2 regions of the Kitasatospora sp. NPDC024654 genome follow, and region 1 is predicted to be linked to the other one. Evidence: riboswitches for the same ligand, from Rfam matches in the RefSeq annotation. Region 1 holds a riboswitch; the other holds the start of a gene.
What was found. Region 1 has a riboswitch for cyclic di-AMP ahead of ACZ38L_RS15415 (LysM peptidoglycan-binding domain-containing protein). Riboswitches for the same ligand answer to the same signal wherever they lie in the genome.
Positions count from the first base shown of each region.

Region 1 (3,626 bases):
TCGACGGCTGGACCGCCCTGATCCACCACGTCCGGGCCGACGCCCGCGCCCAGCTGCACCACCAGGGCGTGCGGCACGGCGGCGACGGCGTGATCCTGGCCGACAGCGATCTGCGGGTGTGGGAGGAACCCTGCATCCGCAGCTCGCAGAACAACGAGCAGACGGACCACATCGCGGAGAGCACCCTGGTCGGCACCGCGATCGCTCGGTTCGCCACCCGGCCGGCCGAGCCGCGGACGCTCACGGTCATGCCGCTGAGCGGCGGCGACCGGCTGCGGCGCCGCCTCGCCCAGGCCGCCCACCGCTAGTCCAGCTCCGGCCCGGCGCCGGTACCCGCCTCGTCCGGCCCGTCGTCAGGCCGTCCGCCATCAGCACAGTCAGGGGAGAACGACCCACATGAGCACCTTCGATCCCACCGCGCAGGGTGTGCCCGCCGACGCGATGCGGCGGCTGGCCGAGCTGGAGCCCGGCAAGCCCGGCTCGATCTTCACCAGCGACCTGTCGGTCAACGAGTTCCTGCTGGTCCGGGAGGCCGGGTTCCAGCCGATCGGCCTGGTCCTGGGCAGCTCGATCTACCACGTCGGGATCCAGCTCGGGCGCTGGGGCAAGAACCAGGAACTGGAGACGCTCAGCCAGGCGATGTACCACGCGCGGGAGCTGGCGATGACCCGGATGGAGGCCGAGGCCGCCCAGCTGGGTGCGGACGGCATCGTCGGGGTCCGGCTGAGCGTGGAGGCCCGGGAGTTCGGCTCGGACATCGCGGAGTTCATCGCGATCGGCACCGCCGTCAAGGCGGACCAGCCCGCGCCCGGCGGCACCAGCTGGCGCAACAACAAGGGCCTGCCGTTCACCTCCGACCTGTCCGGCCAGGACTTCTGGACGCTGATCCGGGCCGGCTACGCGCCGCTCGGCATGACCATGGGCACCTGCGTCTACCACATCGCGCACCAGAAGATGGGCTCGGTCTTCTCCAACATCGGCAAGAACGTGGAGATCGAGCAGTACACCCAGGCGCTCTACGACGCCCGTGAGCTGGCGATGGCGCGGATGCAGGCGGAGGCGGAGGAGCTGCACGCGGAGGGCATCGTCGGTGTCCAGCTGAACGCCCACAACCACCGCTGGGGCGGGCACACCACCGAGTTCTTCGCGATCGGGACGGCGGTGCGGCCGCTCCGCGCCGACCACGAGATCGAGCGGCCCACCATGGTGCTGAGCCTGGACGGCTGACGCCGTAGGCTGCTGGACCGGCGGGGCGGCCTGTTGTGGCAGCCCTGCCGGTGGCGCGGCGGGACCTGCCCGCCGTGTGCCGGACGAACCGTCAACCGATCGTCAAGCGATCGCATCGAGGAGCGACATGACCGACCACGGCGAGCTCGAACCGGCTCCGGAGGACCCGGGCTCGATCGACCTGCTCGCGGCCGCCCTCCGCCGGGACGCCGCCGACCTGGAGGTCTACACCCAGGTGCTGACCGGCGCGCTCGCGGACGCGCTGCCGGCCGACGCGGTGGCGGTCGAGCGCAAGCGCAGCATGGGCGACCGGGTGGCCGGCCGGCCCGGGCGGATCGAGCGGATCGAGGTCTCGATGGAGGACCAGCGGCTGATTCTCAGCGTGGCGCACGGACGGCCGGCGGGTGAGGTGTGCCGGGTGGTCCGGGGCGTGGTGCTGTCACGGCGGCCGGTGCCGCTCGACGAGTGGGCCCGCGAGCTGGCGGCGGCCGTGACGGCGCGGGCCCGGTCGGACGCCCGGGCCCGCGCGGCGTTGGAGCGGCTGATCCTCGGCGACTGAGCCGGCGTCCGACCGTTCGATGGCGGGCTTAAACGTGATACAGGTCACACAAGTTGTACAATCACCCCCGGCCCACATACGGTGCTTCTCGTTCGTTCCCATACGAACCCCGTTTCCCGGAACGCCGAATCCTGCCGCCGGACGGAACGGGCACGCGCAGAGCACCACGGCAGGGGCGGGGGACCCAAGGTAAGTCGCCTCACCCGGAGTTGATCCGGGCGGGGCTAGGGGTGAAGTCGCGCCTTTCGCGCGGCCGGGCAACTCCAGCCCGAATCCGACAGCTCACCTCGCAGGCGTGGGAGAGGAACCACGCTTCATGATGTCCTTCAACGGCCGTCCCACCCTGCCCAGCCGCAACACCCTCAAGCGCGTCGTCGCGGCCGCCGTGGTGGCCGGTGCCGGTGCCGGTATCACCGTCGCCGCCGCGGGTGGCGCCACCGCGCAGACCGCGCCTTCCTCTCCGTCCGCCGGGTCGGCCTCCGCGCAGTACACCGTGGTCAGCGGCGACTGGCTGTCGAAGATCGCCACCGCGCACAACGTCCAGGGTGGCTGGCAGAAGCTGTACGCCCTGAACAAGTCCGTGCTGACCAAGGGTCCGGACGTGCTCTTCCCCGGCCAGAAGCTGACCCTGACCGGCAGCCTGCCGACCTCCGGCGCGCAGCAGCAGGCCCCGGCCGCCGCCAAGCCCGCTCCGCAGCCGTCCACCGCCCCGGCCGCCAGCACCCAGGGCACCGGCCAGTCGACGACGGTCGCCAACGCGCCGGCCGGTGGCCAGGTCACCGCCGTCCCGGTCGCCGCCCCGGCCGCGAACACCCCGGCCAGCCTGCAGGCGCTGGCCGCGACCATCGTTCCGGCCGACCAGCTGGCCTCGTTCGACCAGATCATCACCCACGAGAGCGGCTGGAACGTCACCGCGACCAACCCGTCCTCGGGTGCCTACGGCCTGCCGCAGGCGCTGCCCGGCAGCAAGATGGCCTCGGCCGGCGCCGACTGGCAGACCAACCCGGCCACCCAGATGCGCTGGGCGCTGCAGTACATGAACACCACCTACGGCAGCCCGAACGACGCGTGGGCCTTCTGGCAGATCCACCACGCCTACTGAGCCACCGCGTCAAGCGCTGGCGTAGGCCGATGACCAGGCCTGCCGAGCAGGTCTGACCGGCGGATCCGCCCCCCAGGGATCCGCCGGCGAGGGCCGGTCGGCCGGCCCGCTGGATCCGGTCCACTGATCGGGACCGTCCAGCGGGGCCGTCGACTCCCTCCGTCGATCGGGAAACCGTGTGCCGGCCTGTCCGGCGGGCCTGCGGGTCCGCCCGGCCACGGGCCACCGGTCGCCACTCGGGGCCCGGTTCGCCGTCGTGCGAGCCGGGCCCCGCGGTCGTTCCCGGGCTCGGTGCCGCCGGGCCGGCGGGTCGAGGCGGCGTCAGTCCGCTTGGCCGTAGCGGACCAGGTACTCGGCGAGCCGGGCGACGTCCTCGTCCGACCACTCGGTGAAGCGCTCGGTGAAGGACTGCCGGCGCTGCTGGTAGGCGTCCCGCAGCAGGGCCAGGCCGGCCTCGGTGGGTCGCAGGATCTGGCCGCGGTGGTCCTCGGGGTCGGTCTCCCGGCGCAGCAGGCCGAGCTTCTCCAGCGAACCGACCTGACGGCTGACCGTCGACTTGTCAAGCATGAAGTAGGAGGCCAGGTCGGCCGCCCGGCAGCCGCCGCGCTCGTACATCAGGTCGAGCATGCTGTAGGTGACCAGCGAGAGGTCGGGGTGCAACTGGGAGGCCTTGTGCCGGGCTCGCCGGGCGAAGGCGGTCAGCTCACGCTGGATGATCTCGATCGACGCGTCTCGGCC
Region 1 covers NZ_JBVHLF010000021.1:52,215-55,840, forward strand. The annotation lists gene ACZ38L_RS15400 (heavy metal-binding domain-containing protein) at 1-308, shown strand, start outside; gene ACZ38L_RS15405 (heavy metal-binding domain-containing protein) at 397-1,227, shown strand; gene ACZ38L_RS15410 (hypothetical protein) at 1,355-1,786, shown strand; cyclic di-AMP (ydaO/yuaA leader) riboswitch at 1,972-2,097, shown strand; gene ACZ38L_RS15415 (LysM peptidoglycan-binding domain-containing protein) at 2,103-2,888, shown strand; gene ACZ38L_RS15420 (MarR family winged helix-turn-helix transcriptional regulator) at 3,210-3,626, opposite strand, start outside.

Region 2 (3,626 bases), on a different contig from region 1:
CGCCCGGCAGGCGCTGGCGGACGGCCGACTCTCCAAGAACCCGGCGCACCACAGCGAGCAGGCCCACCGCACCGGGCGGGTCGGCATCCCCGGCGAGCGCAGCGCCGACCTGATGACCCATCTGCTGAACATCGACCCGCCGGACCACACCCGGCTGCGTCGGCTGGTCTCCAAGGCCTTCACCCCGCGTCGGGTGGCCGCCTTCGAACCCCGGGTGCAGCAGCTGACCGACCGGCTGATCGACTCCTTCGCCGCCCGCGGCTCGGCCGACCTGATCCACGAGTTCGCCTTCCCGCTCCCCATCTACGCGATCTGCGACCTGCTCGGCGTGCCGGCCGAGGACCAGGACGACTTCCGGGACTGGGCCGGGATGATGATCCGCCACGGCGGCGGCCCGCGCGGCGGGGTGGCCCGTGCCGTGAAGCGGATGCGGACGTACCTGGCCGAGCTGATCCACCGCAAGCGGGCCGACCTGGGCGACGACCTGATCTCCGGTCTGATCCGGGCCAGCGACCACGGCGAGCACCTCACCGAGAACGAGGCCGCCGCGATGGCCTTCATCCTGCTCTTCGCCGGCTTCGAGACCACCGTCAACCTGATCGGCAACGGCACCTACGCGCTGCTCCGCAACCCGGAGCAGCGGGCGCTGCTGCAGGGCGCGCTCGCCCGCGGTGAGCGGGGGCTGCTGACCACCGGCGTCGAGGAGCTGTTGCGCTACGACGGCCCGGTGGAGCTGGCCACCTGGCGGTTCGCCACCGAACCGCTGACCATCGGCGGGGTGCGGATCGCGACCGGTGACCCGGTGTTGGTGGTGCTCGCGGCGGCCGACCGGGACCCGGCGCGGTTCGCCGCCGAGAACACCCTGGACCTGGCCCGGACGGACAACCCGCACCTGGGTTTCGGTCACGGGATCCACTACTGCATCGGCGCCCCGCTGGCCCGGCTGGAGGGGCAGATCGCGCTGGCCACGCTGCTGACCCGATTGCCGGACATTCAGCTCTCGGCGGATCCGGCCGAGTTGCGTTGGCGCGGCGGACTGATCATGCGTGGCCTGCGGGAACTCCCGGTGGCGTTCACGGCCGAGGGCTGACGGCGTGTCGGATTCGCCCTGGTGCGACCGAATATGAATGCCCATCAATGCGGACATATGCCCGTCGTTGGTAGGCGATCCATGACGGTCCGTAATTTTCATGTGATGTACGCGATATGAGCTTGTGATTGGTCTGCCCATCTGTCTACTCTCCGTGGAGTTCGCAGCTGCGGACCCCGTGCGCGGAACGCCGAATCCTGCCCGCCGCGCCATCGGGACACCGACCACACCCTGGGCAGGGGCGGGGGACCCAGGTATTTCCGCCGTTCCCCACGGCTAGGGGTGAAGCCGCCCGCCGGAGCGATCCGGACGGACGGCCGGGCCACCTCCCGGTCCGAACCCGACAGCTCACCTCGCAGGCGTGCGGAGAGGGAAACCTTCATGCTGCTCACCGGAACAGGCCGTCATCGTCGTCGCACCAATACCGAGAAGGCCATCGCCGCAGCCGGCGTGGCCGGGGTCGGACTGGCGATGCCGCTGCTCACCGCGACCGGCGCGCACGCCGCCACCGCATCGGTCTGGGACAAGGTCGCGGACTGCGAGAGCACCGGCAACTGGAGCATCAACACCGGCAACGGGTTCTACGGCGGCCTGCAGTTCACCTCCTCCACCTGGGCCGCGTACGGCGGCACCCAGTACGCCCCGCAGGCCAACCAGGCCACCCGGTCCCAGCAGATCTCCGTCGCCGAGAAGGTGCTGGCCGACCAGGGACCGGGCGCCTGGCCGGTCTGCTCGGTCAAGGCCGGCCTGACCGCCGGTGGCGCCCCCGCCGCGGTCGACACCTCGTCGTCGGGCTCGTCCGCGCCGGCCGCCCGCACCAAGGCCGCGCCGCAGGCCCAGTCGCACGGTCAGGCGCCGCAGGCCCAGCCGCAGCAGAGCGGCCCGGTCTTCCAGGGCAAGGCCGGCTGGGACCCGGCCGCCAAGGTCTTCTGGTACCAGAAGGACGGTGGCTGGCACTGGACCAGCCACCAGAGCGTCTACGACCAGTACGCCGGCGTGTCCGCGCAGGCCCCGGCCGCCCCGGCGGCGCCGGCCGCCGCCCCCGCCGCCGCGCAGGGCACCGGCTCGGGCCACGACTACACCGTGCGTCCCGGCGACACGCTCTCCATGATCGCCCAGGCCCAGCACCTCCAGGGCGGCTGGCAGGCGCTCTACGACGGCAACCACGGCACGATCGGCGGCGACCCGGACCTGATCATGCCCGGTCAGGTGCTGCACCTCGGCTGAGCCGGGCGGCGCGTGCGGGGCGATCAGGTTGCCCCGCACGCGCATTCGGGTGAACTACCGACCGGTAGTCCGGCCACACGCCGAGACGGGGAGCCAGGTCCGGGCGGCCGGACCGGTGGGTGCGGTTAGGCTCTGGTCGTACGACCCGTTCCACGTCCCCCGGACCGCTTCCGCATAGGAGATGCCTCGTGCCGTCCATTGATGTCGTCGTAGCCCGCGAGATCCTCGACTCCCGCGGCAACCCCACGGTCGAGGTCGAGGTCGGCCTCGACGACGGCAGCACCGGCCGTGCCGCTGTTCCGTCCGGCGCCTCCACCGGTGCCTTCGAGGCCCTGGAGCTGCGCGACGGCGACAAGAACCGCTACTTCGGCAAGGGTGTCGAGAAGGCCGTCCTCGCCGTGATCGAGCAGATCGGCCCGGAGCTGGTCGGCTACGACGCGACCGAGCAGCGGCTGATCGACCAGGCGATGCTGGACCTGGACGCCACCCCCGACAAGTCCTCGCTCGGCGCCAACGCCATCCTGGGCGTCTCGCTCGCCGTGGCGCACGCCGCCTCCGAGGCCAGCGACCTGCCGCTGTTCCGCTACCTGGGCGGCCCGAACGCGCACGTCCTGCCGGTCCCGATGATGAACATCCTCAACGGCGGCTCGCACGCGGACTCCAACGTCGACATCCAGGAGTTCATGATCGCCCCGATCGGCGCGGAGTCCTTCTCCGAGGCCGTCCGCTGGGGCGTCGAGGTCTACCACACGCTCAAGGGCGTGCTGAAGGAGCGCGGTCTCTCCACCGGCCTCGGCGACGAGGGCGGCTTCGCGCCGAACCTGGACAGCAACCGCGAGGCGCTCGACCTGATCGTCGAGGCCATCAAGAAGGCCGGCTACACCCCGGGCAAGGACGTCGCGCTCGCCCTGGACGTCGCCTCCTCCGAGTTCTACAAGGACGGCGCCTACCAGTTCGAGGGCAAGGCGCTCTCCTCCGCCGAGCTCGGCGCCTACTACGCCGACCTGGTCGCCAACTACCCGCTGGTCTCCATCGAGGACCCGCTGGACGAGTCGGACTGGGAGGGCTGGAAGGCCCTCACCGACGAGCTGGGCGCCAAGGTGCAGCTGGTCGGTGACGACCTGTTCGTGACCAACCCGGCCCGCCTGGCCAAGGGCATCGCGACCGGCACCGCCAACGCGCTGCTGGTGAAGGTGAACCAGATCGGCTCGCTGACCGAGACCCTGGACGCCGTCGAGCTGGCCCAGCGCAACGGCTACCGCTGCATGATGTCGCACCGCTCCGGCGAGACCGAGGACGTCACCATCGC
Region 2 covers NZ_JBVHLF010000016.1:51,026-54,651, forward strand. The annotation lists gene ACZ38L_RS12760 (cytochrome P450 family protein) at 1-1,090, shown strand, start outside; cyclic di-AMP (ydaO/yuaA leader) riboswitch at 1,303-1,466, shown strand; gene ACZ38L_RS12765 (transglycosylase family protein) at 1,472-2,317, shown strand; gene eno (phosphopyruvate hydratase) at 2,506-3,626, shown strand, end outside.
Region 2: another riboswitch for cyclic di-AMP. It lies ahead of ACZ38L_RS12765 (transglycosylase family protein); the one in region 1 lies ahead of ACZ38L_RS15415 (LysM peptidoglycan-binding domain-containing protein).